3 regions of the Aminobacter sp. GW821-FHT11F06 genome follow, and region 2 is predicted to be linked to each of the others. Evidence: riboswitches for the same ligand, from Rfam matches in the RefSeq annotation. Region 2 holds a riboswitch; each other region holds the start of a gene.

Region 1 (9,626 bases), on a different contig from region 2:
CGGGCGAAAGCACGACGAGGTCGGGCTTGACCCGGTCGAAGATTTCTTCCGGCACCGGCGAGCGCACTGTCGAGACATCGGCACCGGTCTGGCGGAAATAGTTGGCCAGCGTATGGACGAACGAATCCTCGTGGTCGACGAGCAGGATCTTCACCCCTTCGCCGACGCGGGCGGTGGTGCGCTCGGTGCCGGGGGCATTGCCGGTCTTTGCGTCTCGGATGGCAGAAAGCATGGCTGAGGCCTTCAGTTCGGTTTCGGCTTCTTCTTCCTCGGGAACGGAGTCGTAGAGCAGCGTGGCGCCTGCGCGCACCTCGCCGATGCCGTCCTCAATGCGGATGGTGCGCAAAGTCATGCCGGTGTTGAGGTCACCGTTGAAATGCACCATGCCGATCGCCCCGCCATACCAGGCGCGCGGGCTCTTCTCATTCTGCTCGATGAAGCGCATGGCCCACAATTTAGGCGCGCCGGTGACGGTCACCGCCCAGGCGTGGCTCAGGAACGCGTCGAAGGCGTCCATGCCTTCGCGCAGGCGGCCCTCGATGTGGTCGACTGTATGGATGAGGCGCGAATACATCTCGATCTGGCGGCGGCCGATGACACGCACCGAGCCGGGCTCGCAGACGCGGGATTTGTCGTTGCGGTCGACGTCCGAGCACATGGTCAGCTCCGACTCGTCCTTCTTCGAGTTGAGCAGCTTGAGGATCTGCTCGGAGTCGGAGATGGCATCGTCGCCGCGCTTGATGGTGCCGGAGATCGGGCAGGTCTCGACGCGGCGGCCATTGACGCGCACGAACATTTCGGGCGACGCCCCGATCAGATATTCACCCTCGCCGAGATTGATGAAGAACGAATAGGGCGAGGGGTTGATCGCCTTCAGCCGGCGCGAAATTTCCGACGGTGGGGTCTCGCAGCGCTCGTAGAACATCTGGCCGGGCACGACCTCGAACAGGTCGCCGCGCTTGAAGCTGTCCATCGCCCGGCGCACCAGCTGGGCATACTCGCCCGGCTCGTGGTCGGCGCGCGGGGGAATGCGGTCGGAAGGCTTGAACGGCTCCTCGACGCTGTCGCGGGCGATGCCTTCGGTCGAAAAACCTTCGCCGGAATAGTCGTAGCGATCATGCCATGCCTTGGCCGAGTAGTGGTCGACGACAAGGATCTCGTCGGGCAGAAACAGCACCAGGTCGCGCTGGCTCTGTTTGCGCTCGAGCTTGTGTTCGACCGGGTCGAACTGGAAGGCGAGATCGTAGCCGAAGGCACCGTAAAGGCCGAGATTGCTGTCCTCATCCGATTTGAACAAGGCAGTGATGGCGCGCAGCACGGTGAACACCGAAGGCACGCGCGAGCGCTCCTCCTCGGTAAACACGCGGCCGGGCTTTGCCACTTCGAGCTTGATCAGGCGTTTTGTCGTTTCGCCGATGGTCAGTTCGTCGAGCGGTGCAAGGGCTGCGTGGATGACCGGCAGCAGCACTTCGCCGCGCGCGTTGAGCGCTTCGATCTTCATCGCGCGTCCGCGCGCCGAAATCACCACCGGCGGGTCGATGATGGCGGTGTCCCAGCGCGTGTAGCGGCCGGGATATTCGTAGTTGGAAGAAAACACCGCGCCACGCCGGCTGTTCAGCCCGTCGAGATAGGTCTCGATCGCCCCGGCATAGGCGGTTTCGTGGCGTTGCCGGGTGATGGCGACACCACCCGAGGTCACATAGCGCTCGGCACCGCTTTCAAGCAATTCCAACGTCATTCCCGTCTCCATCTCTTGCCGTGGGAGCGTTCCGGAGCGTGGTTTGAAAAAGCAAATGGCCGCCCGGAAATCCCGTTGCGGCCATCACAATTTTCACGCGCACGCGCTTCAAAAGGCCGCTGTTAGCTGGCCCGCCACCAATTGTTGTGGAGCGAAGTCGTGTTCATGGCAAATCCATAGCTAGGAAAAACTGGGGGTGCAACTGGATTTGCGTCGTCTTGCATTGCATTACCAACTGACCCTCAATTTGTTGCGCGCCGCCGCATCAGCACGATAAAAGCGACGCCGCCGATCAGCCCGGTCAGGATGCCCAAGGGCATGTCCTGCGGCGGCATCACTGTACGCGCCGCCATGTCGATGACGACGAGGAAAATGGCGCCGACGAGTGCCGAAAGCGGCAGCACGCGGCGATAGTCGCCACCGACGATGAAACGCACGACATGCGGGATCATCAGCCCGACAAAGGCGATCACGCCGGAATAGGCGACCGCGCAGCCGGTCAGCAGAGCGCTGACGATGAAGACGACGAGGCGGAAGCGCTTGGCCGGGATGCCGAGTGCCGTGGCGCTCTCGTCGCCGAGCGTCATGGCGTTGAGCTTGCGGGTCTGGGTCAGCAGGTAGGCGCCGCCGGCGGCGAGCGCGATCAAGGGGTAGGGCAGTTGCGTCCATTCGGCGAGACCAAGGCCGCCGAGCATCCAGAAGATCGCGACATGAGCAGCCCGTGCATCGCCGATGAAGATCAACATATTGCCGGCAGCCGAGATGATGAAGCTGACGGCGACACCGGCCAGGATCAGCTGGCCGGCCGACTGGACGCGGGCCAGATTGGCCACCGCCAGCACCATGAAGGTGGCGGCGAGCGCGCCGATGAAGGCAAACAGCGGCACTGTGATCGCGCCGAAGATCATGCCGGCATGCAAAAGCGCGAGTATCGCGCCGAAGGCGGCACCGGAGGAGACGCCGAGCAGGTGCGGGTCGGCAAGCGGGTTGCGCGTCACCGACTGCAATGCTGCGCCCACAATCGCCAGCGAGGCGCCGACGGCGGCACCGAGGATGACCCTCGGCGCGCGCACGTCCCAGACGATGTTTTCGCGCCCGCTCGACCAGGCGACCTCGACGCTGCCCGGCACGAGCTTGCTGGCAATGATTCCCCATACCGTTTCGAGCGGGATCGCCACCGCGCCGACGCCGACGGCAACGACCATGGTGAACAGCAGCAGCACCGCCAGCCCCGCGACCAGGGCCGGCATGGCGTGGATCAGGGCGTGGCGCTGCCCGGTGACGAGGTGGCGGTGCGACATGCTCAGTTGGCCCTGAAGGCTTCAGCGAGCCGCTTGATCGCGGCGATGTTGCGCGGGCCGGGTGTCGCCTCGATATATTCGAGCACGACGAAGCGGTTGTTCTTGACCGCCGCGATGTCCTTGAACGCAGGGTTTGAGCGCATGAAGGCGATCTTCTGCTCGGCGGTGACCTCGCCGTAATTGACGATGACGATGATGTCGGGATTGCGTTCGATCACCGGCTCCCAGCCGATCTCGGTCCAGCTCGCTTCGACGTCGTCGACGATGTTGGTGCCGCCGGCGGCCTCGATGATCGCCGTTGGCATGGCATAGCGCCCTGCGGTGAAGGGCTTCTGCTCGCCGGAATCGTAGAGGAACACGCTGACAGGCTTTTCCAGCCTGGGCAGCGTCGCCTGGAAGTCGGCGAGCTCCTTCTCATAGCCGGCCACCAGCGCTTCCGCCTTCTCGCGCACGCCGAAGATGGCGCCGAGATTGAGCAGGTCGGTGTACATGTCCTGCAGCGAAGACTTGTCTTTCTTCATGACGAAGATGCAGCTTTCGGTCAGCTCATAGACCGGGATGCTGAAGGGGGCGAGCGTGTCGGGGGTGACGTCGCCGCCGACCTTCATGCCGTAGTTCCAGCCGGCGAAGAACAGGTCGGCGTCGGCGCCGAGCAACACTTCCTTGGTGACATATTTCGGCGCGAGTTCGGGCAACTCTCCAACGCCCTTGCGCACGTTCTCATCCAGAGTCTTCCAGCCCGAAATGCCGGAATAGCCCGCCATGTTGTCGGCGAGGCCAAGCACCAGCATCATCTCGGTCAGGTTGACGTCATGCGACACCGCCCGCTTGGGCGCGGCCTCGAAGGTCACGTCGCGGTTGCAGCTCTTGACGGTGGCTGGGAAGCTGCTTGCGGCAGCGGAGGCGCAGGTGGCGAGCAGGGCGGCGGCAATGATTGGCAGGCGCATAGGGGCTCCTTGGGTTCAGCGTTCGAGATGGAAGGAAAAGCGGGGCCGCCCGGTGATCGGATGGCTGTCGAGCGTGGTTCCGACCGCAAAGCTTGCGCGAATGCGTTCGGGCGTCAGGATGTCGGTGGGGCTGCCCGCGGCAACGGCATGGCCGCCATCCATCACCAGCACGCGGTCGGCATGCGCCGAGGCAAGGGCGAGGTCATGCAGCGACACGATGACCGTGCAGCCGAGCGTGCGCAGCAGTTCGAGCACTTCGAGCTGGTGGCGGATGTCGAGATGGTTGGTCGGCTCGTCGAGGATCAGGAGGTCGGGCTTCTGCACCAGCGCGCGGGCGATCATCACGCGCTGCTTTTCGCCGCCCGACAGCGAACCGAAATCGCGCGCGGCAAGTTTTGTCAGGCCGAGCAGCGACAGCGCCGTCTCGACCTGGGCATAATCTTCGTCGCCGGTGCGCATGCGCGTCGCATGCGGCGTCAGGCCCAGTTCGGCGATCTCGGCCACCGTCAGGCCGAAGTCGGAAGCCGGTTCCTGCAACACGGTTGCGATGCGGCGGGCGCAATCGCGCGGCTTCATCTTCCAGATGTCGGTGCCGTCGAGCCTGACTGTGCCGCCGCTCGGGCGATGATAGCGATAGAGGCAGCGCAGCAGGCTCGACTTGCCAGCACCATTCGGCCCGACGATCGCCAGCAACTCGCCGGGTGCTATGCGGATGCTTACGGGCGCGAGAATCTGCTGCGAGGGACGAGGTCCCCAGCTGACGGCGTCGATATCAAGCTCGGCTGGGGTGTCGCCGACGAGACGGCTAGCCGCATGAACACGGTCGAGCATGCCTTTTCTCCGTGAAAGCACGGAGCAGGCGGAACGATCCGATCAGCGAACCGAAACCTATCGAATAGGCAATCGCCATCATCATCATCTCCACGGCACACCCCGGCCGGTTTGAATTGCACAGATGATGGCAGGTCTCCTGGCTCGCGGGTGATCGCGCCTCGGAACCTTCCCGGCCTCGCGGCCAGTGGCATGTCTCCGATTTGCTATCCGCTCACAGTTGCGGGGGCAGCCACGGTTTCGCGTCCAGACGAACGTCTCACCGTGTTCCCATTTAATCCCGTTGCCCGAGTCGGGCCGCAGGAACCATCGTTGTCGTGGCTACAGCAGCTACGGACTGCTGACAATCGCTAAAGCGTCATGCGGCTTGCTCGATTGCGTCACGCCTGTCGAGGGTGAAGGACAAAAGCGCTACGCCAAAGGCGCAAAGTGCAATCGCCGCGCCGACAAGCGGCAGGTCGGCATAACTCACGCCCCAGGAAATGGCGGCACCGCCAATCCAGGCGCCGGCGGCGTTGCCGGCATTGAAAGCGCCCTGGTTGAGGGTCGCGGCGAGGTTGGGCGCCTCGGATGCGGTCTCAACGACGCGCATCTGCATCGGCGGCACGATGACGAAGGTGATGACGCCCCACATGAAAATGAGCAGGATCGCCAGTGGCGCGCTCGTGCTCCACGCGGCGAAGGCGACATGGATCGCGGCCATGATGATCAGTGCGCCAAGGGCCGTCGGCATCAGCTTCCAGTCGGCGAGCTTGCCGCCGATGATGTTGCCGATGGTCATGCCGCCGCCGAACAAAAGCAGGATCCAGGTCACCGAATCCACCGATACGCCGGTGACGTCGGTGAGGATCGGCTTGATGTAGGTGAAGACGGCAAACAGGCTGCCCGAGGCGAGTGCCGAGATGATCATCGCAAGCCACACCTGCAGCTTGCCCAGCACCTTGACCTCGCCCGCGATGCCGCCCTTGCCGGGAGGGGCAACGCCTGCCGGCACCAGAAAGGCGATTGCCGCGACCGAGATCAACCCGATGACAACGACAGCGAAAAAGGTCATGCGCCAGCCATAGGCTTCGCCAAGTGCAGTGCCGCCGGGCACGCCCAGGATGTTGGCGAGCGTCAGGCCGGCGAACATAAGGGCGATGGCGCTGGCGCGCTGGTTCTTGGGCACAAGGCTCGCCGCCACCACCGAGCCAATGCCGAAAAAGGCGCCGTGGCCGAAGGCGGTGATGACGCGGGCGGCCATCAGCGTCCAGTAAGTCGGGGCGATGGCGCAGAGCAGGTTGCCGAGCACGAACAGCATTGCAAGCCCGATCAGCACCGGCTTGCGCGGCAATCGCGCCGTGCCGATGGCGATGATCGGCGCCCCGATGACCACGCCAAGCGCATAGCCGGTGACGAGTAGCCCCGTCGCCGGGATAGACACGCCGAGGTCGGCCGCGACCTCGGGCAATAGCCCCATGATGACGAATTCGGTGGTGCCGATGCAAAAGGATGCAACGGCCAGAGCGAAGATCGGCAAGGGCATGGGCGGACTCGGGGAGGGCTGAAACGATTTAGATTCACTTTTCCCCTTCGTCTGCCGATGCACAAGCGACGTTGCTGCAATGCAGCGATGCACTGGCCGCATGGCAGCCATGCAGCCGGTCAGGATTGCTGCGTCAGGTCGCGGCGAAGGAAGTCATAGAGGCGTTCGACCGCGGCATTGGCCGATTGGGGATTGCGCAGGATGCCGATTTCCATCTCCGGAAGCGCCGGTAATCCTTCGTTTTCACCGATGATGCGCAGCGACGGCGGCACGCTGCGCTGGGCAAGACCGGCGACTGCTAGCCCCGCCTGCACCACGGCGATCAAGCCGAGAAGGCTGGCGCTGGAATAGGTGCTGCGGAACGACCGGTCGGCTGCACCCAGCACCTGCAGCACGCTCCGGCGCGCAACGCAGCCGGGTTCGAATAGCGCCACGGGCAGGGGATCGATCTCCCAGGCGACATGGTTGGGCGAGGCGACCCAGACGAGGCGCTCGCGCTGCAGCACTTCGATCGCCTGCTCCGGTCCGCGCGTGATAATGGCGAGGTCGAGCTTGCCGTCGGCGAAGGTCTTCACCAGCGAGGTCGACTGCTCGCAGATCAGTTCAACATTCACCAGCGGATGGGCGGCGGCAAAGCGGGACAGCACCGGCGGCAATAGGAACGCCGCATAGTCGTCCGGCACGCCAAGGCACACGCTGCCGGCTTCTTCGGGACGGGTGACGCTGGCCCATGCCTCATCGGAGAGTTTCAATAGCCTGCGCGCGTAAGCCAGCAGTTCTTCGCCGATCGCGTTGGTGGTCACCGCCCGCGAACCGCGGACCAGCAGCTGTTTGCCGACGCTCTGCTCCAGCCGCTGCATCTGCATGCTGATGGCCGACTGGCTGCGGCCGACACGCGATGCGGCATGGGAGAAGCTGCCACTGTCGGCGACCGCGACAAAGGTTCTGAGCAGGTCGAGATCGAGCGGCATGGCCATGGTGGTATCAGCATTTCGAATAGGGTTTGCCAAATCTATTCGTTTGAATGAAGCAGTCAATGCTGGCTTGCTGGAGCACAGCACGATCTGGAAACGCCCGCATGACCGATACATCCCGCTTTCCCGCATTGAGCCTCGCCGTGGCGATGGCGATCGCCGGCACCGTCGGTGCATTTGTCACGCAAGCCGGCCTTGACCCGGTGACCACGGTGTTCTGGCGCTGCTTTTTCGGCGCGGTGTTCCTCGGCGCCTGGTGCTTGCTGCGCGGCTACCTGCCGGACCGTTCTTTGTCGTTAGGCCGTCTCGCCCGCGCAGCACTTTGCGGTGTTTGCATGGTGCTGAGCTGGACAGCCTTCTTCGCCGGCTTCGCCAAAACCTCTATCGCGGTGATGACGATCCTCTATCACATCCAGCCATTCTTCGTGGTCCTCATCGGCGTGCTGTTCCTCAAGGAGCGCATCACCGCCGACCAGATTGCCTGGATGGGCGCGGCCTTCCTGGGCGTCGTGCTGGCGAGCGGTCTTGTCGCCTCCACCACCCCGGTCACGTCAGCCTGGGCAGTCGGCATCGCCATGGCGATCGGCGGGGCATTCCTCTACGCGGTGGTGACGATCCTCGCCAAGGGGCTCGGCGCGCAGCGGCCGGAGATCACCGTGCTGTGCCAGACCGTCGTCGGCGTCGTTATGTTGGCACCCTTCGCCAACATCTCCGGCGATGTCCCGCTGGTGTCGTGGGGTTGGCTGGTCGGCATCGGCGTGCTGCACACCGGCATCGCTTATGTGATGATGTTTTCGGCCTATCCGCGCCTGACAACGCCAGTGATCGGCGTGCTCACCTTCATCTATCCGGTCGTCGCCATCATCATCGACTGGGCGATCTACGACCACCCGATCGGCATCGCGCAAGGCGTCGGCATGGCGTTGATCGCGGTGGCGACGCTGGGCGTCAGGCTTGGCTGGCGCTTACCGATAAGGCGTGTTTCCGCCGCCTGATGGGCCTTCAAAAGAAAGGGGCGCCCGAAGGCGCCCCGTCCGGTGTTGATATCGTCGAAGCTCAGTTCTGCTTTGGCAGCTTGTAGGCGACGATGTAGTCGCCGCGATCGGGCGACTGACGCGCGCCGCCGGCCGAGATGACGACGTACTGGGTCCCGCTTTCATGCGAAACATAGGTCATCGGCGTCGCCTGGGCGCCGACGGGCAGGCGACCCTTCCACAGCTCCTGGCCGGTCTCCACGTCGAGCGCGCGCAGATAGTAGTCCTGCGTGCCGGCGTAAAAGACCACGCCACCCGATGTCGCCATCGGTCCGCCCAGCGTCGGCATGCCGATCGGGATCTGCAGCCCGGTCTTCATGCCGAGAGGCCCGGTATCCTCAAGCGTGCCGGCCGGCACCTGCCAGACAAGCGTGCGCGACTTGAGGTCGACGGCACTGATGGTGCCGTAGGGCGGCTCATGGCAAGGTACGCCGAGTGGCGACATGAAGCCGTTCTTCAGTGCGCCATAAGGTGTGCCCTTCTGCTGCGACAGGCCGTCATGAGCGGCCGAACCGCCATAATTGTCGGCCTGCTCGCGGGGGATGAGCTGGACGAACTGCGGCATGCGGATGTCGTTGACGATCAGGAGTCCACGCGCCTCGTCGATGGCCGCACTGCCCCAGTTCATGCCACCGTAATAGCCCGGATAGAGCAGGCTGCGGTCGGTCCTCGGCGGCGTGAACTCGCCGTCGTAGCGCAGCTTCTTGAACTCGATGCGGCAGTAGAGCTGGTCATAGGGCGTGGCACCCCACATCCTGGCTTCGCTGAGCGGCTCGGTGCCGATCGACGGCATGCCGACCGAATAGGGCTGGGTCGGCGCTGTGAAGTCGCCGTCCATGGCACCTTGCGGCACGGCCTTTTCCTCGACTTCGGCGATCGGCTTGCCGTCGCGGCGGTCGAGCATGAAGATCTGGCCACGCTTGGTCAGCTGGATCAGGGCAGGGGTGTTGCCGCCCTTGCCGTCCGGCACGTCGTAGAGTGCCGGCTGCGCTGGAACGTCATAGTCCCAGATGTCGTGATGCACAGTCTGGAACTTCCAGCGTTCCTTGCCGGTTTCCATGTCCAGGGCCACGACCGAAGCACTGTATTCCTCGGCCGCCTTGCTGCGATGCGCGCCCCAGAAATCGGGAGTGGCGTTGCCGGTCGGCAGGTAGACGAGGCCGAGCGCGTCGTCATAGGCCGGCGTCGACCAGACGTTGGGCGTGCCGCGTGTATAGCTTTCGCCTTCCGGCGGCAGCTTGGTGATGGCGGGGTTGCCAAGATCCCAGGCCCAGAC
Region 2 (9,626 bases):
GGCGCGCTCGGCCTCGCCCTTGCCGGACCACGCGCCTATGGCGGCGTCATTGTCGACGACGCCTTCATGGGCGACGGTGGCCGGCGCGAAGCCAATGCCCAGGATATCCGTGCCGCCCTCCGGCTCTACTGGACGGCAGATGCGCTGATGGTCGGCGCTATGGGATTGATCGCCGTCATCTTCTGGCTTTAGGCCGCAGATCCCTCAGAACTCGATCCCCTTCTGCGCCTTCACCCCAGCCGCAAAATGGTGCTTGGTCGCGCCCATTTCGGTGACGAGATCGGCGGCCTCGACAAGGGCTGCCTTGGCGTTACGGCCGGTGACGACGACATGCAGGCCTTCGCGGCGCGCCGACAGCTTTGCCACCACGTCTTCGAGATCGAGATAATCGTAGCGCAACGCGATGTTGAGCTCGTCGAGTACGACCAGTGCGATGGAAGGATCGGCCAGCAACTCCTGCGCCTTGGCCCAGGCCGCTTCGGCCGCCGCTATGTCGCGCTTGATGTCCTGCGTTTCCCAGGTAAAGCCTTCGCCCATCGTGTGCCAGACGACGCGGTCGCCGAAAGCTGCGAACGCATCCTGCTCGCCCGAATGCCACGCGCCCTTGATGAACTGCACCACGCCGACACGATGGCCGTAGCCGAGCATGCGCAAGGCCAGCCCAAAGGCTGCCGTGGACTTGCCCTTGCCGGGACCGGTGTTGACGATCAGCAGGCCCTTTTCGACAATGGTCTTTTCCGCCACCTCGGCGTCCTGCACTGCCTTGCGCTTGGCCATCTTTGCGCGATGACGCTCGGCTTCGGTCTCGTTGATTTCCTTCATCTCATTTCACCTTCATCGGCAGGCCGGCGACCAAAAACAGCACCTCGTCGGCACCGGCTGCCACCATTTGATTGAGCCGTCCGGCTGCGTCGCGGAAACGGCGCGCCAGCGCATTGTCGGGAACGATGCCGAGCCCGACCTCGTTTGCAACGACAAACCACGGGCCGCGCGGCCGCGCCAACACTTCGGCAAGCCGCAAGCTTTCAGCCTCGACGTCATGCTCGGCCAGCATGTGATTGGTCAGCCACAGCGTCAGGCAATCGACAAGTACCGGCTCGCCGTCGACGACACCAGCGAGAACGCCAGCTAGGTCAAGCGGCGCATCAAGCGTCCGCCAGCCCTCGCCGCGCCTGGAGCGGTGGATATCGATGCGCTCGCGCATCTCGTCGTCATAGGCTTGCGCGGTGGCGATGTAAGTCCACGGCGCAGGAAATGTCGTGATCAGGCGTTCGGCATGCGCGCTCTTTCCAGAGCGCGCACCGCCTAGCAGAAATGTCAGCTTCTCAGGCAAAGCTGCCGCGCAATGCGCCCTGCGAACCCATGAAACGCTGCCGCACAGCCCCGGCGACAGCACCGAGCACCACCCAGAACACCAGATTGGTGATGGTCACGGCAACGACGAAACTGTGATGCAGGTCGGCTGGGATCGGCGAGTCGTGGCTTTCAGGCTGCGGCGCACCAATGATGTGCGGCGCAACGATCAGTGCCACACCGAGGATGGCGAGCGGCAGCGACTGCTTGAAAGCGATCAGCGCGAGGCCGGCCGCAGTGGCGACGACAGTGGAAATCCACCAGATCTGGCGGTCGCCAAGATCGGCAGCCGGCATGGCCGGCAGTTCCGGTGGCAAGCCCAGGCCGGGTGCGAGCGTAAAGACGGCGAAGCCGGCAAAACCCCAGAACACGCCCTGGCGCCAGTTGGCGATGCCGCCGGCGAACTCGGAAACCGCGACCAGGATCAGCGCGAAAGCGACGCCGCTGACGATGTTGGCCAGTGCCGAATAGGCGAAGCGCTCAAAGCCGTCGGCGGGCGCCCAGGCTTCAGCTTCCTCTTCAGCAGGTGCCACGGCTTGTGCCGCAGGTGCTGGCGCTGTGACCTCGGCACCAGCGGCCGGTGCCGCGGCATGGTCATGGCCGCCGGCGTTCTCATATGTTTCGGCCTTGAGGATCAGCGGAACGGTTGCATAGGTTTGGAGCGCGGCAAGGATCACGCCGGCCAATAGGCCGCTGATCGCCGCGATGAACACGACGTTGCGAAATACAGACATGGTTGGGGTGCCTTCGTTAGTGGCAGGGGAAAGCCATCGAGTGGCGATAGTCGTGGGCAGCGTTGTGCACCACGTCCATATGCGAGAACCCGAGGAAGCCAACAACGAAAAGGCCGAGCAGCGCCGCAAGCGCGAGCTGCATGGTGCGCGACTGCGAGGAAACGTCGGCGCCGATTGCAGAAACAGTAGTCATCTTAAAGTCCTTTCGCCCTCCACCCGAGGGCCTCGAGAAGTGTCCCTGTCGCCGGCAGGTCTCCTGGCTTGCGGATCGACACCCTTCCCCGCCTTCCCGAAGCAAGCTTCAGTGGCATTTGGGGAGAGCTAACCGCATACAGTTGCGGGGGCAGCCACGGCTTCGGACCTTCAACAGGCCCTTACCGCATTCCCTCTTGATTCCGTAACGGAACCGACGACGCCGCGACTATAGAAACAAATGCCTTGGGCGGCAAACCAAATTCCGACGCCGGGCGGTGCGAATGCGGCGTTTTGGCGATCAGGTCCGGGCCGCGATTCGTTCGGCCACCAGATGCTGCAGCCGCCACAGATGGCGGTCGTGGATGGCGCGCTGCTCGAGGTTCTTCACCACATTGTAGAGATAGTCCGCCGCTGAGCCCCAATGGCCGCAGGTCGTGGCCAGCCGCTCGACGACTTCGTCTTCGCCAAGAGCTCCGGCATAGGCGCGGCCGGCTCGATTGACGACGAAGGCAAGTGCGGTCAGCGGACCGTCATCTGTGGCAAGGGTCAGCCAGCGCGGCTTGTAGGTCGAAGGCTTCAGCGTCATCTCGCGGCGGTAGAGCTTGTCGAGCTGCGCGCGCCTGTCGCCGTCCATGAGCCTGAGCGCCACGCCCTTGCACTGGCCGCCGCGATCCATACCCATCATCAGGCCGGGCTGCTCTTTCGTTGCCCGCCAGCGATTCATACCGACGCAAAACGAACGATGCCAGCCGCGCGCCAGCGCCACCTTCTCTTCGGTATGCTCGACCTCAGGCTTCCAGATCAGCGAACCATAAGCAAACAGCCATAGCGGGCCGTTGTTGGGATGCGCCGAAAGCGTTTCATCGATCATCGCCTCGTAGTCGGCATCGTCGAGATGCACCGCATCGGGGTCTGGCCCGGCATCAGCCACGTCGCGATAGCAACGCGCCACCAGCTCTTCGGTCAGCGACATCATGCGTCCGGTCATTTGCGCCCCTTCAATTCCTTAACCCTGTGCATGACTGGCCACACTGCTCTCTACCGCCCCGCTTCAACCATGATAGTGCTGCAGGGGCGCTGCAACACCCGAAAACGCCGAAGCGAATGGCCATGACCATGCATCCGAGCACTGAACAAGTTCAAGCCCCCTCGCGGCGCGTGTCGGTCATCGACATCGCCCGTGGCATAGCCCTCGTCGCCATGGCGATCTACCACTTCGCCTGGGATCTCGAATTCTTCGGCTACGCCGATCCGGGCATGACCGCCTATGGCAACTGGAAGCTTTTCGCGCGCTGCATCGCATCGAGCTTCCTGTTCCTCGTCGGCGTCAGCCTGGTACTGGCCCATGCCAAGGGTATCCGCTGGCCCGGCTACTTCAGACGGCTGGCCATGGTGTCGGCGGCGGCGCTGGCGATCACGGTGGCGACCTGGTTCGCCATGCCCGACACTTTCATCTTCTTCGGCATCCTGCATCAGATCGCGCTCGCCAGCGTACTCGGCCTCGCCTTCTTGCGCCCGCCGGCACTGCTGACGCTGGTCATCGCCGCCCTGGTCATCGCCGCACCCAACTATCTGCGCTCTGACGCCTTCAACCACCCCGCGCTTTTGTGGATCGGCCTGTCGACAGTCAATCCGCGCTCCAACGATTTTGTGCCGCTGTTTCCCTGGTTTGGCGCCGTGCTGGCCGGCATCGGCGTTGCCGGCCTTGCGCTCAAAGCCGGCCTGTTTGAGAAACTGTCCCGCCTGCAACCCGGCGCCTGGTCGCGGCCGCTGAGCTTTTTCGGCCGCCACAGCCTTGCCTTTTACCTCATCCACCAGCCGGTGATGATTTCGCTGGTCTGGGTCTTCGCCCAAATTTTCCCGGCCCCTGTCGAAACGCGCGAGGTCACCTTCCTCAAATCGTGCCAGCGCTCGTGCGAGCAAAGCCGCGACACGGATTTCTGCTCGCGCTACTGTGTGTGCATGCTCGACGAGCTGCAAAAGGATGATTCGTTCGACCGCCTTTACGCGGCTGACCAGAGCCCGGCGCTCAAGGCGCATGTCGGGCAGACAGCCGGCATGTGCTCGACCAACACCGACAACCAGACGATACCAGGAGGAGCGCAATGACCGACCTCAACGCCGCCGCCCCCAGCAAGGTGCCGTGGCCGCCGATCGTCTATCTCCTGGCGATCGTTGTGGCTACAGCCCTCGGCCTGCTCTACCCCTTGCCATGGATCACCGAGCCGCTGTCGGACCTGCTTTACGCCGCCGGCTGGCTGGCGCTGGTCGGCGTCGTTGCGATCTACTACTCCGCCATGCAGACGCTGAAGCGCGCCAAGACCACGATCCGCCCCGACAGGCCCTCGGAGCATCTGGTCACCTCGGGCGCCTTTTCCTTCACCCGCAACCCGATCTACTTCGCCAACACGCTTTTGATGATCGCCATCGGCCTGATCACAGCCAGTGTCTGGTTCATCGTCCTTGCGGTGATCGCGGCCTACGCCACGCAAAAGCTCGCCATTGTGCCAGAGGAAAAGCACCTGCAGGCTCGTTTCGGCAAGAAATACATCGATTACAAGAAGAAGGTCCGGCGCTGGATCTGACCAGCGCTCAGGTGTTGACGCCGAGTTCGACCAGCCGTTCGACACAGGATTCCTCGGCCTGGTCGAGTTCGGCCAGCGTCTCCTCAAGGTCGCGCCGCTTCTGGCGCAGATCTTCGCGCTTTTCTTCGATGCGCTTGATCATCAGCTTGAGTTGACCGACTTCGCCGGGCGGTGCGCGATACATCTGGATGATCTCGCGGATCTCGTTGATCGAGAAACCAAGCCGCTTGCCGCGCATGATCTGGCGGATGAGCTGCCGATCAGACGGGCGGAACAGCCGGGTGCGGCCACGGCGGACAGGCTGCACCAGCCCCTCATCCTCATAAAAGCGCAGCGTCCGCGTAGAGATGTCGAATTCGCGGGTCAGTTCGGTGATCGAGTAGTATTCCCGCATCGTCTCTCCACCCCGCGGGCGTCGCCGCGCCGCCTTCAAATCATGCCGCGCTAGCCGAGGCGATCACGCCGGGCGACTGTAAACGCCGCGCAGCCAAAAGGACCCTTTTTGATCCCAAAGGAGTCTCGCACGCGACTTACGTAAAAGTCAATTGAACCCCTACCTCGCAGCCGCACCAAGATGCAGCCACCAGGTGGCAAGGCTGAGGAAGGCAAGGAAGCCAATGACGTCGGTGATCATCGTCGTGAAGATCGACGATGAGATCGCCGGGTCGGCACCGAATTTATCGAGCAACAGCGGGATCAGGATGCCACCGAGTGCCGCAGCCAGCATGTTGAGCACCATCGCGGCGGCGATGACGAAGCCCAGATCCGGGTTGTGAAACCACAGGCCTGCGACCAGGCCGAGGATGGTTGCGATGATCGCGCCATTGAGCAGGCCCACCATCACCTCACGGCGGATGACGCGGCCGGCATTGTAGATATCGAGGTCGCGGGTGGCGAGCGCGCGCACGGTCACCGTCATCGTCTGAGTGCCGGCATTGCCGCCGAGCGAAGCGACGATCGGCATCAGCGCGGCGAGCGCCACCATCTCCTCGATCGTCGCGCCGAACTGGCTGATGACCGATGCCGAGATGAAGGCGGTGCCAAGGTTGACGAGCAGCCATGGCACGCGCGAGCGCGATGTCGCAGCCACAGTGTCGGACAGCTCTTCGTCACCGACGCCGCCCATGCGCAGAAGATCTTCCTCGGCCTCCTGCTGGATGACGTCGACAACGTCGTCGATGGTCAGCACGCCGACGAGGCGCTCGTTTTCGTCAACGACGGCGGCGGAGAGCAGGTCGTATTGCTCGAATTCGCGTGCCGCCTCTTCCTGGTCCATCGTTGCCGGAATGGCGTGGCGCGTCTCGTGCATCACCTCTTCGATCTTGATCGCGCGCTTGGTGCGCAGGATCTGGTCGAGGTCGACGGCACCCAACAACTTGAAGCTCGGGTCGATGACAAAGACCTGGCTGAAACGGTCGGGCAAATCCTTGTCGTCGCGCAGATAGTCGATGGTCTGGCCAACGGTCCAGAACGGCGGCACCGCCACAAACTCGGTCTGCATGCGCCGACCGGCCGATTCCTCGGGATAGTCGAGCGAGCGGCGCAGCCTGATGCGTTCGGTGAACGGCAGTTGCGCCAGGATCTCGTTCTGGTCCTCGGTGTCGAGGTCTTCCAGAATGTAGACCGCGTCGTCCGAATCGAGTTCCTGGACGGCTTGCGCGATCTGCGCATTGGGCAGGTTGTCGACGATGTCGAGGCGAATCGCCTCGTCGACCTCGGTCAGCGCCGAAAAGTCGAAATCCGAGCCCATCAGCTCGACAAGCGCCAGCCGCTGCTCGGGCAGCAAGGCTTCCAGCAGATGGCCAAGTTCGGACTGGTGCAGGACGGAGACGTCGCGCTTCAGCGTCAGCGTATCGCGGTCGGCGATCGCCGCGCCGATATGGGCCAGGAACGAGGCAAGGATGACCCCGTCCTCGCCATAGATTTCGGCGCGGACAGCGTCAGCGGCGTCGGCGCCGTGCGTATGGTTGTGTCGGGCTTCCATCGGCGCCTCCCGCTTGCGGATTTCGGGATTCGAGGTGGGCTATCCCTAGCCCGCAAAGGGCCGGAATATCAAACGAAATACGGCTCGAAAGGCCGACGCGGCACAGCCAGTTTTTGCCTGTTTCAATCAGGCCACATGCTCGCTCACGCATTGCTTGTGGTCAGCCAGCACCTCGATGATGCGGCAGTCGCAAATACGGCCGTGACCGCATTCGTCGATCATGCGCGACAGCTCCCCGCGCAGGGCCTGAAGCCGCTCGATGCGCCGGTCGACTTCGCGCAAGTGCGACTTGGCGATGCTGTCGGCCTGATGGCACGAGGCCTGCGGCTCCTGCGACATGACCAGCAACTCGCGGATATGATCAACCTCGAAGCCCAGCTCGCGCGCATGGCGGATGAAATTGAGCCGGTCGATCTCGGCCTTGCCATAGCGGCGCTGGTTGCCTTCGGTGCGCGGCGGGGCGGCAATCAGCCCGATCTGTTCGTAGAAGCGGATCGTCGGCACTTTTACGCCCGTTCGCCGCGCCAGTTCGCCAATCGGCAGATTCATCGAAAAAAACCCCTTGATCCTCTAGTGGCTAGAGATTCTAGCATTGCTTCATATAGGATTGAAAGGACTCGAAATGAACGATGCCAGCCACGGCAAAACACGATTCCGCGTTGGCGGCATGGATTGCGCGTCTTGCGCGACAAAGATCGAAAACGCCATCAACCGCCTGCCCGGCATCACCGAGGTCGGCATCTCGGTTTCAGCCGGCACGATGACGGTTTCGCATCAGGGACCAGCGCCATCAGCCGAGATTTCGAAGCAGGTGAAGGCGCTCGGCTATTCCGTCGCCATGCTTGGCGCCGCGCGCACGACAGAGGTCCATGATCACAAGCATGGCCCGTCTTGCAGCCACGATCACGACCACAGCGGCCACGATCACAGCCATGGCGACCACGCCGGCCACGATCATGGCGACCATTCCGGACACAATCACGGCACGCCTGGGTCGAACGCTGCGGACGCCGGCCACGATCATTTCGGCCTCGACGACGGCCCGTGGTGGGCATCACGCAAGGCCAAACTGACCATCGCCTGTGGTTCCGCCCTCATTGCCGCCTATGCCATCGGCCAATTTCTGCCGCAGCTCGGCCATTGGGCATTTCTCGCGGCACTCGCTGTCGGTCTCGTGCCGGTGGCGCGGCGCGCTTACGCCGCCGCCATATCAGGCACGCCGTTCTCTATCGAAACGCTGATGACCATCGCGGCCATCGGCGCGGTGTTCATCGGCGCCACCGAAGAAGCGGCAATGGTCGTGCTCCTGTTCCTCGTCGGCGAAATGCTTGAGGGCGTGGCCGCGCGCCGTGCGCGCGCCAGCATACGCGGCCTGGCCGATCTGGTGCCCAAGACAGCGCTGGTCGAGGAAGCCGGGGCGACCCGCGAAATGCCAGCCGATGCGGTTCAGGTCGGCGCGATCATCCTGGTCAGGCCGGGCGACCGGGTTGCCGCCGATGGTACCATTGTCGAGGGCTCAAGCACGCTCGACGAAGCGCCGGTGACCGGCGAGAGCGTGCCAAAGTTGAAAACCACAGGCGATTCCGTCTTCGCCGGCACCATCAACACCGATGCGGTACTCAAGGTCCGCGTCACCGCGGCTGCCGCCGACAATACGATTGCGCGTGTCATCAAGCTTGTCGAGGAGGCACAGGAGAGCAAGGCACCCACAGAACGCTTCATCGACCGCTTCTCGCGTTACTACACGCCGATGGTGCTGGTCGTCGGCGCACTCGTCGCCATCCTGCCGCCGCTCGCCGCTGGCGGTTCGTGGGAGGAATGGATCTACAAGGGCCTCGCCATCCTGTTGATCGGCTGCCCCTGTGCGCTCGTCATCTCAACGCCTGCCGCAATTGCCGCCGGCCTTTCCGCCGGTGCCCGACGTGGCCTGCTGCTCAAGGGCGGCGCGGTACTCGAAGGCATGCGCCGGGTGACCACGGTTGCCCTCGACAAGACCGGCACGCTGACCGAGGGCAAGCCCAAGGTCACCGACATTGTTGGCGTTGGCCGTCCTGAAGCTAGAGTCCTGTCGCTGGCGGCAGCACTTGAAAGAGGCTCCAGCCATCCCCTGGCGCTCGCCATCCTCGGTCGTGCCAAGGCGGACGGCGTGGCAATCCCCTCGGCAAGTCTGGCCAAGGCAGTCGCCGGCAAGGGTGTCGCAGGCAATGTCGGCGGCGAGGACGTGTTCCTGGCCTCCCCGAGCGCTGCCGAAGAAATGGCCGGGCTGTCGGCCGACCTGAAGGAGCAGATCGCCGGCTTCAACGCCGACGGCAAGACCGTTTCGGTGCTGCTGGTCGACAACAAGGTCGCAGGCATCCTCGCCATGCGCGACGAGCCGCGCGCCGACGCCATCGAAGCCCTTGCGATCCTCAAGGCCGACGGCATCGCCACTGTCATGCTGACCGGCGACAACGAAGCCACCGCCAAAGCCATCGGCAGGGGCTTGGGCATTACCGTTCGCGCTGGCCTGATGCCCGACGACAAGCAGCGGATCGTGCGTGAACTGCAGCAGAAGGGCCAGGTTGTCGCCAAGGTCGGCGACGGCATCAACGACGCCCCGGCCCTTGCCGCGGCCGATTTCGGCATCGCCATGGGCGGCGGCACCGATGTGGCGCTGGAAACCGCAGACGCCGCGATCCTGCACGGCCGGGTCACCGACATCCCTGACATGATCGCGCTGTCGAAGTCGGTGATGGGCAACATCGCCCAGAACATCACCATCGCCCTTGGCCTCAA
Region 3 (9,626 bases), on a different contig from region 2:
GCATCGCCTGCGGTGATGGCAACCAGCGGGATCGAAAAGCGCCTGGAATAGGCAACAATGCCCTTGAGCTCGGCCGTCTCGCCTGACCAGGACAGCGCGACGATCGCATCTTCCTTGGTGATCATGCCGAGATCGCCATGGATGGCTTCGGAAGGATGGACGAAATAAGCCGGCGTGCCAGTGGAAGCGAGCGTCGCCGCGACCTTCGAGCCGATATGGCCGCTCTTGCCGACGCCGGTGACAATAACCCGGCCGCTGAGTTGCCCGAGGATCGAGACCGCCTGGGCAAATGGCTCCGCCAGCGCCCCTTCGAGCGCGGCAGCAAGCGCGGCCATGCCGGCCTGCTCAGTGGTGACGGTGCGGAGAGCGGAGGCGATCGACGCCTGCCGGTCCGGCTCTTTTTTCAGCGATCCAGCGTGCATGTCGCATGCGTTAGCGCGTCGAACGGTTCGTGTCCATGATTATCCAGCCCGAACGGCGTGTCCTGGGGCTTGCGGGAAACGCTCCGTTAACCATGGCCATTTACCAGTTGGTAAGTGCGGCGCCTGTGCGTCGGCGAAGCAGTGGACAAGATGGCGCAGATCAGGCCAGGGCAAAAAGGGCGGTGGAGCAGTGCAGGACTGCGCTCCTTGCTGGCAACAGCAAGTGTAGCGACGCTGCTTTGCGCCATGCCTTTGCATGCTCAGGAAGCCGGCCTGCGCGGCACAGTCGATGACGGGAACGCGGCAGGTTTGCTGGCCCGCAGGCCCCCTGCCCAGCCACAAGCGCCCGAAATCCAGAACCAGGTCGCGGACTACCAGCCCGTCAGCCCCGGCGCGCTACCCGACCCGACAGACCCAGCCAGCGCCGAAGACAGCCTGTTCAGCGAGCCGCCCAACGTTGGCGAGGCCGCAGGCGCTGCGAGATCGGCGGTCCGCCCGCCAACGACGGCGCGCCAGCGTACCGAACAGGCGCGCCAGCAACGCGCTGCTCCGACCCAAGCCCCCGCCCGCAGGCCTGCTGTGCCAGCGGCCGCGGACGACATCACCACCGGCACCGTGCGCCAAGGCACTGTCGACTCCGAAACCCGGGTGGAAAACCGCCCGGAATCCGAGCGGCTACTCGCCATCGAAGGCCGCAGGCCTTTGGCCGACACAAATCCGTTCCAGGCAACAGGCATCCGCGTCGGTAGCTTTGTGCTCAGGCCCAGCCTCGAGCAGGGACTGGCTGCAACCACGAACGCCGATTCGAGCCATGACGGAAAGTCGGCGGTGCTGTCGGACACCATCCTTCGGCTCAATGCCGTCTCCGACTGGGAAAGCCATTCGGCGAGCGTCGACGCTTACGGCATCGTGCGCAAATCCCTCTCCGGGCAGCAGGTCGACGACCTCGCCGGCGGCATCAACGGTCGATTGCAGCTCGACCTTGCCGACGATCTGCGCGCCATCGCGCGTCTTGGCTACGATTTCCGTCCGGAATCGGCCACCTCCCCGGTCGTCATCGTCGGCACCGCCGAGCGTCCGACCCTCCATATCCTCGACGGCGCGCTTGGGCTGGAGAAGGACGTCGGCAAATTCCGCTTCGGCGTCACCGGCGAGGCGACCAAGGAAACCTACAGCGACGCTCAGTTGTCGGGTGGAGGCACGCTGTCGCAGGAAGACAGGAACTCCACGCTCTATACCGGCAAGCTGCGCGCCGGCTACCAGATATCGCCAGCACTGACGCCGTTTGGCGAGGTCGAATACGGACGCCGTGTCTACGATCTCCGCTTCGACACCGCTGGCTTCGAACGCTCGTCGAACAGGATCGGCGCGCGCGCCGGCGTCGAGCTAGACATGGGCGAGAAATTCGGCGGCGAGCTTTCGGCCGGCTGGATCAGCGAAAACTTCGACGACGATCGCCTCAAGACCATCTCCGAACCGACTATTGCCGCCGACCTCAGATGGTCGCCGATCCGTGGCACCATTGTCGGCTTCAACGGCGCGACCTTCGTCGAGGGGTCGACCACTCCGGGCGAAAGCGGTTCGATTCTCTACGCCGGGCGCCTTAGCGTCGAGCGCGAAATCCGCGCGAACCTCACGGCCATGGCAGCAGTGGGCGCCGGCTGGCGCGATTATGCCGACTCTGAAGACCACGATATGACGCTGACCGCTGAAGCAGGCCTGACCTGGTGGGTCAACCGCTATGCCGGCCTCACCGGCCGGCTGCGTCATGAGACCTTCAACAGCACGCTGCCCAACCGCGACAGCAAGACCAACAGCGTGTTCCTCGGCGTGAAAATCCAGCGCTAGGGACTGGGCACAGCCAGTCCGGCGGTGATTGCCTTCAGCGCTTCCTCCCCTTGTCCCGAAAACACCTCACTCATGATGAGGTCGGCCAGCGGCAGGCGGCTGCCCCAGCCATGCCTTTCGAGATCGGGCCTTTGCGCGAATTCGGAAACCCGTCCGACGCAGAGATAAGCCACCGGCACGACATGTTCGGGGATGCCGAGCAGACTTTTCAGCGCCTCTCGGTCGAGGATGCTGACCCAGCCGACGCCGACGCCTTCCGCACGCGCCGCCAGCCAGAAATTCTGCACCGCGCAAACGGTGCTGTAGAGATCCATTTCCGGATTGTGCCAGCGTCCGAGCGGCGAATTCTCCGAACGGCTGCGGTCGCAGGTGACGACAAGATTGAGCGGGGTCTCGCAGATGCCTTCAAGCTTGAGCTTGCGGTAGAGTGCCTGTTTTTCCTCGGCGATCCGCGGCAGTTCCTGCTGGCGCGCAGCGAAGAACAGGTCGCGCACCTTCTGCCTGCGCTCGACGTCACGGATGACGATGAAATTCCATGGCTGCATGAAACCGACCGACGGTGCGTGATGGGCAGCCATCAAGAGCCGCGCCAGCACATCGTCTTCGAGCGGATCGGGCAGAAAATGGCTGCGCACGTCGCGGCGCGTGAAGATGGCGCGGTAGACCGCATCCTGGGCAGTTTGGTCGAAACAATCGGAATGGTCAGCCGGCATCGCGTGTCCCCTTGCGAGCAATCGTTTTCCGCCGCCTGACCATGCGGTGGACGATTTCTGCCGGGCCGGTCTTCTGGCTCGAGTTCAACCCGTTGTCGACACCTTCCCGTTCAAGATGAACAGTGGCTTTTGCCGATACGGTCCCTCTTACAGCGTTGGGCACGCCACGGATTTGCACCGTGTTCCCGATTCTCCCGCATCGCTGCGGGCACCTGGCAGAATATGTCTACAGGACGCGGACCTCGGTTGCTACGCCGCTGCGCGTCCAAATTTGGCGCGTCAGCGACATGGCATCAGCGGCCGGGCTTCATCTCGTGCAGCAGGCCTTCGATGACACCGGCCATGCTCTTGTTGAGATCGGAACGCGACAGAGCGAAGGCGACATTGGCCTCGACGAAGCCTTCCGGCGAGCCGCAGTCGAAGGTGCGGCCACGATAGTGGTAGCCGTAGAAAGGCTGCATCTTCTCGAGCTTCAGCATCGCGTCGGTCAGCTGGATTTCGTCGCCGGCGCCCCGCTCCTGGCTGGCCAGGATGTTGAAAATCTCCGGCTGCAGGATGTAGCGGCCATTGATGAAGAGGTTGGAAGGTGCCGTGCCCTGCTTGGGCTTTTCCACCATGCCTTCGATCTCGAAGCCGGTGTGGACGGCCTTGCCCTGTCCGACGATGCCATATTTGTGCGTCTCGGCGGGATCGCACTCCTGCACAGCGATGATGTTGTTGCCGGTCTCGGCGTAAAGCTCGACCATCTGGCGCATGCAGCTCTTTTCCGACTGCATGATCATGTCGGGCAAAAGCAGCGCGAAGGGCTCGTCGCCGACAAGTTCGCGCGCGCACCACACAGCATGGCCAAGGCCAAGCGGCACCTGCTGGCGGGTGAACGAGGTCTGGCCCGGCCCCGGCTGCAGCCGCTGCAGCCGTTCAAGCTGTTCGCTTTTGCCGCGCTGGGCCAGTGTATCGTAGAGTTCGAACTGGACGTCGAAATGATCTTCGATGACAGCCTTGTTGCGGCCGGTGACGAAGATGAAATGCTCGATGCCGGCTTCGCGTGCCTCATCGACCACGTATTGAATCACCGGACGATCGACAACAGTCAGCATTTCCTTCGGGATCGACTTGGTGGCAGGCAAAAAACGCGTGCCCAAACCGGCAACCGGAAAAACGGCCTTGCGAACTCTCTTCATTGCGTTGTCGTCCGATAGAAGATTACGGGTATCGAGACGTGACATTGTCACGCCCGAATTGAGGAATACTGAACGCGTTCACATATTCGGGGACAGGGGGCAAGACCATCGATCACGCGATCTTGATTGTCCCGCCCGTTGGAGAGACAATCCCCAAGGGCGTTTTTCGTTCCCCAGGGGGCGCATGGTAAACTGATTGCTAACCGGCTTCGGCGATGAATCGACTTTCTGATCTCTCCAAGGAGGAAAGAATGCCCCTTCGCATAACCGCCAAGAGTCTCGCAGGCGTTGCCGCGATCGCTGGTCTTTCGCTCGCGCTACTGTTGCCTGCTGGCCCGGCGGCGGCCGAACCCGGCTTCGAACGCTGGGTCGCGAGCTTCCGTTCGGTAGCCGCAGACAACGGAATCTCCCGTTCGACCTATGACCGTGCCTTTCGCGGCGTGACCGCCGCCGATCCCGAGGTGCTGGAAAAAGCCCGCTTCCAGCCGGAATTCACCGCACCCGTGTGGGACTATTTCGACAACCGCGTGCATGACCAGTCGATCTCGGTCGGCCGCGAGATGGCACGCAAGTGGAAGCCGTGGCTCGACCGCATCGAAGCCAGCTACGGCGTCGACCGCTATGTCCTGCTCGCCATCTGGTCGATGGAATCGAACTACGGCGAAATCCTCAAGAACGACAAGGTGATGCGCAACGTGGTGCGCTCGCTGGCGACGCTCGCCTATGGCGACCAGCGCCGGGCGAAGTTTGCCCGCACCCAGCTGATCGCGGCGCTCAAGATCCTGCAGCGCGGCGACATCGACGAGAGCCATCTCGTCGGCTCCTGGGCTGGCGCCATGGGGCACACCCAGTTCATCCCGACGAGCTACCAGGCCTATGCCGTCGACGCCGACGGCAATGGCAAGCGCGACATCTGGAACTCGGTGCCTGACGCGCTCGCCACCGCCGCCAACCTTCTGAAGAAGAACGGCTGGCAGGCCGGCAAGACCTGGGGTTACGAGGTCGTGCTGCCCCAGGGCCAGAAATTCCCCTCGGGCTCGATGACGCTCGACAAATGGGCGGCACTCGGCGTCGAACGCGCCAATGGCAAGGCCTTCAAGCGCGGTTCGGACGTCGCCACCCTCAAGGTGCCGGACGGGCGCGGTGGACCGGCGTTTTTGATGACCAAGAATTTTTCCGTCATCAAGCGCTACAACAACGCCGACAAATACGCGCTCGCCGTTGGCCTTCTTGCCGACGAGATCGCCGGCTACGGTGGTTTGGTGCAGGACTGGAAGCGGCCCTTCACCAAGCTCAGCTTCGAAGAGAAGCAGGAGTTGCAGAAGCGGCTGTCGGCGCACGGCTATTATGATGGCAAGAGCGACGGCAAGATCGGCGAAGGTTCGCGCTCGGCGATCAAGGCGTTCCAGGCACAGCTGGGCTTGACGCCGGACGGCCATCCGAGCATGGAAGTGCTCAAATCGCTGCGGCGCAATTAGCAACCGGAGGCTGCATTTGGCATCGGCACGACGTTCAAGGTTTTTGCTCTTGCGCCTGACGATGCCACTGGTCGCGGTGGCGGTCGCCTTGACCGCCATCTCATGCGTCATGCCGACTCCGGCGGCAGCCCAGGAGGGCATATTGCGGCGCTGGTCGCTGCGCGACCTGTTCATGCCGCGCCGCGAACCGCGCGTCGACCCTTACCTCTACGAGCAGCCGCAGGCGCCGCAGCGGACGATCCGCAAGGCGCCACGCAAGCCGAAGACGACTGTGGACGCAGTCAGCAAGCCGGCCGAGCCGGTCGTTCCCCTGGTCGAGAAATTGCCGGACGCCAAGGTCGTTCTGGTCATCGGCGACTTCCTCGGCGCGGGCATCGCCGAGGGCCTCAGTGCTGTCTTCGCCAACAACGCCAAGGTCCGCGTCATCGACAAGACCAATGGCTCCTCGGGCTTCGTGCGCGACGACTATTACAACTGGCCCGAGAAGGCCAAGGCGCTGATCGAGCAGGAAAAACCCGTCGCTGTCATCGTCATGATGGGCTCCAACGACCGCCAGCAGATGAAGGTCGGCGACAGCCGCGAGCCGCCGATGAACGCGGCCTGGACCAAGGAATACAAAGCCCGCACCGCAGCGCTGGCAAAGACAATCTCCGCCACCAAGGTGCCGTTCCTGTGGGTCGGCATGCCGGCTTTCAAATCGCCGAAGATGAGCACCGACATGCTCGCCTTCAACGACATCTACCGTGCCGCGACCGAGGCAGCGGGGAGCGAGTTCGTCGATGTCTGGGGCGGCTTTGTCGATGAAGGCGGCGCCTTTGTCACCAGCGGTCCTGATATCAACGGCCAGCCGGTGCGCCTGCGCTCCGATGACGGCATCAACGTCACCCGCGCCGGCAAGCGCAAGCTCGCATTCTATGCCGAAAAGCCGCTGAACAAGCTGCTTGGCATCACGCCGCAAGGCACCGAAGCGGTGGTGCCGGCGAGCCTGCCGCAGGCAACGCCCGGCGAGCTCAACGTTCCGGTCAATATCGACCGGACGGTGCCCGTCTCGCTGTCGGACCCCGAGCTCGACGGCGGCACCGAATTGCTGGGCGCGCAAACGGCAACCAAGGGCGACCCGCGCTCGCCCGGCGAAAAGCTTGTCGTGCAAGGCATTGCGCCGGCAGCGCCTGCCGGTCGCGCCGACGATTTCTCCTGGCCGCCCAAGCCACTGCCAGCCGGACAAGGCACAGAGACAACGACGGCGATCAAGCGGTAGCACCAGCATCTACCAATGGAAAAGGCGCCTCGCGGCGCCTTTTTGTTTGCCTGGATTGGGTCGGCTCAGCGCGGCAGGACGCTCGATCCCATCAATGCCACATCGATCGAGTGCGCGGCCTGGCGGCCCTCGCGGATCGCCCAGACCACCAGCGACTGGCCGCGGCGCACATCGCCGGCGACGTAGAACTTGTCGACGTTGGTCTTGTAGTCGTGGTCGTTGGCCGCGACATTGGTCGAGCGACGGTTGTCGGTGGTGATGTCGAGCTTGCCGTCGAGTTCCTTGACCAGGCCACCGGCGAGCGGGCCGGCAAAGCCGATGGCGATGAAAGCGAGATCGGCGCGGATGACGAACTCGGTGCCCGGAATCGGCTTGCGCTTGTCGTCGACTTCGCAGCACTTCACCCCGGTCAGCTGGCCTTCTTCGCCGATGAACTCGAGCGTCGCCACCTGGAACTCGCGCTGGGCGCCTTCGGCCTGCGACGACGATGTGCGCATCTTGGTCGCCCAATAGGGCCACACGGCAAGCTTGTTTTCCTTTTCCGGCGGCTGCGGGCGGATGTCGAGCTGGGTGACGCGCACAGCACCCTGGCGGAATGCGGTGCCGACGCAGTCGGACGCGGTGTCGCCGCCGCCGACAACGACGATGTGCAGGCCGCCGGCGACGATCGGTTCGGACGGCCAGGCAACCGACTGGATGTCTTCGCCGCCGACACGCTTGTTCTGCTGGACGAGGTAAGGCATCGCATCGTGCACGCCTTCGAGATCGTCGCCCGGAATGCCGGCGGGACGCGGCGTCTCGGAGCCGCCGCAATAGAGAACGGCATCATACTCGGCCAGAAGCTCGGTGACTGATTTGTCGACGCCGACATTGACGCCGCAATGGAAGGTCACGCCCTCGCCCGTCATCTGCTCGACGCGGCGGTCGATATAGTGCTTCTCCATCTTGAAGTCGGGGATGCCGAAGCGCAACAGCCCGCCTGGGCGGCTCTCGCGTTCATAGACATGCACGTCGTGGCCAGCACGGCCAAGCTGCTGGGCTGCCGCCATGCCGGCAGGGCCTGAGCCGATGACCGCCACCTTCTTGCCGGTCTTCTTCTCCGGCGGATAAGGCCTGATGTAGCCGGTCTCATAGGCCTTGTCGGCGATCGCCTGCTCGACGGTCTTGATGGCGACCGGAATGTCCTCGAGGTTCAGCGTGCACGCTTCCTCGCAAGGTGCGGGGCAGATGCGGCCGGTGAATTCGGGGAAATTGTTGGTCGAATGCAGGTTGCGGATCGCGTTGTCCCAGTCGCCATTGTAGACGAGGTCGTTCCAGTCCGGGATCTGGTTGTGCACCGGACAGCCCGTCGGCCCGTGGCAGAACGGAATGCCGCAATCCATGCAGCGCGCGGCCTGCTTTTCGACTTCCTTGTCCGACATCGGCAGCGTGAATTCGCGGAAATGCCGGATGCGGTCGGAAGCCGGCTGGTACTTGTGCACCTGCCTGTCGATTTCAAGAAAACCTGTAACCTTGCCCATAGTCTAACTTTCGTCAGTCTAGCCTCGCGGGAACCTCGCGGGCGTATCGTTCCACCACTTCCAATGAAGCATGCGATGGCGTGCGTCCAGTTGGGCGCTACGCCGGCAGGTAAAGTCTACTCCGCCGCGACGCCCATCCTCATGCGCTCCATCTCGATCAGCGCGCGGCGGTACTCCACCGGCATGACCTTGCGGAATTTCGGACGATAGCTCGCCCAGTCGTCGAGGATCTGTTTGGCGCGCGTCGAACCGGTGTAGTGCATGTGGTTCGAGATCAGCTGCACCAGGCGCTCCTCGTCGTGGCGCGTCATGTCGCCAGACACATCGACGCGGCCCATATGGGCAATGTCGCCGCCATGGTGGTGCAATTTTTCGAGCATGTCGTCCTCTTCGGGAACCGGCTCGAGCTCGACCATCGCCATGTTGCAGCGTTCGGCGAAGTTGCCGTCCTCGTCGAGCACATAGGCCACGCCACCCGACATGCCGGCCGCGAAGTTGCGCCCGGTCCTGCCAATGACAACGACGACGCCGCCGGTCATGTATTCGCAGCCATGGTCGCCAACGCCTTCGACAACGGTGACGGCACCCGAGTTGCGGACGGCGAAACGCTCGCCAGCCACGCCGCGGAAGTAGCACTCACCCTCGGTCGCACCGTAAAGCACGGTGTTGCCGACGATGATCGACTCCTCGGCGAGGATCTTGGAATCCTCTGGCGGACGAATGACGATACGGCCACCCGACAAGCCCTTGCCGACATAGTCGTTGCCGTCGCCGACAAGCTCGAAGGAAATGCCGCGCGCAAGGAACGCGCCGAAGGACTGGCCGGCCGTGCCGGTCAGCTTGACCGAAATGGTATCCTCGCGCAGGCCCTTGTGCTTGAAGCGCTTGGCAACCTCGCCCGACAGCATCGCGCCGGTCGAGCGGTCGACGTTGCGGATTGTCGCCTCGATCTTCACCGGCTGGCGGGATTCGAGTGCGGACTTTGCCTCGGCGATCAGCCTGCGGTCGAGCACGTCGTCGATCGGATGCTTCTGGCGCTCGGTCCAGTGAACCGCCTCGCGCGGCGCATCCGGCTTGAAGAACACCTTGGAGAAGTCGAGCCCACGTGCCTTCCAGTGGGTGATCAGCTCGCGCTTTTCCAGAAGATCGGCATCGCCGATGATCTGGTCGAGATGGGTGTAGCCCATCGCGGCAAGCAGTTCGCGA

Evidence for each region. Region 2 has a riboswitch for cobalamin ahead of AC1RTB_RS22085 (CbtB domain-containing protein). Riboswitches for the same ligand answer to the same signal wherever they lie in the genome.
Region 1: it holds a riboswitch for cobalamin, as region 2 does, so the genes downstream of both, AC1RTB_RS09300 (ABC transporter ATP-binding protein) here and AC1RTB_RS22085 (CbtB domain-containing protein) in region 2, are expected to answer to the same signal.
Region 3: it holds a riboswitch for cobalamin, as region 2 does, so the genes downstream of both, bluB (5,6-dimethylbenzimidazole synthase) here and AC1RTB_RS22085 (CbtB domain-containing protein) in region 2, are expected to answer to the same signal.

The regions. Positions count from the first base shown of each region.
Region 1 is NZ_JBXARL010000003.1:293,111-302,736, forward strand. It holds gene AC1RTB_RS09285 (anthranilate synthase) at 1-1,738, opposite strand, end outside; gene AC1RTB_RS09290 (FecCD family ABC transporter permease) at 1,981-2,988, opposite strand; gene AC1RTB_RS09295 (ABC transporter substrate-binding protein) at 3,042-3,986, opposite strand; gene AC1RTB_RS09300 (ABC transporter ATP-binding protein) at 4,002-4,817, opposite strand; cobalamin riboswitch at 4,930-5,143, opposite strand; gene AC1RTB_RS09305 (MFS transporter) at 5,176-6,342, opposite strand; gene AC1RTB_RS09310 (LysR substrate-binding domain-containing protein) at 6,462-7,319, opposite strand; gene AC1RTB_RS09315 (DMT family transporter) at 7,421-8,311, shown strand; gene AC1RTB_RS09320 (membrane-bound PQQ-dependent dehydrogenase, glucose/quinate/shikimate family) at 8,373-9,626, opposite strand, start outside.
Region 2 is NZ_JBXARL010000010.1:51,651-61,276, reverse strand. It holds gene cbiB (adenosylcobinamide-phosphate synthase CbiB) at 1-192, shown strand, start outside; gene cobO (cob(I)yrinic acid a,c-diamide adenosyltransferase) at 205-822, opposite strand; gene cobU (bifunctional adenosylcobinamide kinase/adenosylcobinamide-phosphate guanylyltransferase) at 824-1,333, opposite strand; gene AC1RTB_RS22090 (CbtA family protein) at 1,326-2,087, opposite strand; gene AC1RTB_RS22085 (CbtB domain-containing protein) at 2,104-2,280, opposite strand; cobalamin riboswitch at 2,317-2,513, opposite strand; gene AC1RTB_RS22080 (gamma-glutamylcyclotransferase) at 2,581-3,270, opposite strand; gene AC1RTB_RS22075 (acetyltransferase domain-containing protein) at 3,393-4,391, shown strand; gene AC1RTB_RS22070 (methyltransferase family protein) at 4,388-4,867, shown strand; gene AC1RTB_RS22065 (MerR family transcriptional regulator) at 4,875-5,261, opposite strand; gene mgtE (magnesium transporter) at 5,421-6,851, opposite strand; gene AC1RTB_RS22055 (MerR family transcriptional regulator) at 6,978-7,400, opposite strand; gene AC1RTB_RS22050 (heavy metal translocating P-type ATPase) at 7,474-9,626, shown strand, end outside.
Region 3 is NZ_JBXARL010000003.1:74,260-83,885, reverse strand. It holds gene AC1RTB_RS08320 (KpsF/GutQ family sugar-phosphate isomerase) at 1-422, opposite strand, end outside; gene AC1RTB_RS08315 (outer membrane beta-barrel protein) at 669-2,270, shown strand; gene bluB (5,6-dimethylbenzimidazole synthase) at 2,267-2,983, opposite strand; cobalamin riboswitch at 3,030-3,214, opposite strand; gene galU (UTP--glucose-1-phosphate uridylyltransferase GalU) at 3,277-4,164, opposite strand; gene AC1RTB_RS08300 (lytic murein transglycosylase) at 4,416-5,642, shown strand; gene AC1RTB_RS08295 (SGNH/GDSL hydrolase family protein) at 5,659-6,900, shown strand; gene AC1RTB_RS08290 (glutamate synthase subunit beta) at 6,966-8,420, opposite strand; gene gltB (glutamate synthase large subunit) at 8,537-9,626, opposite strand, start outside.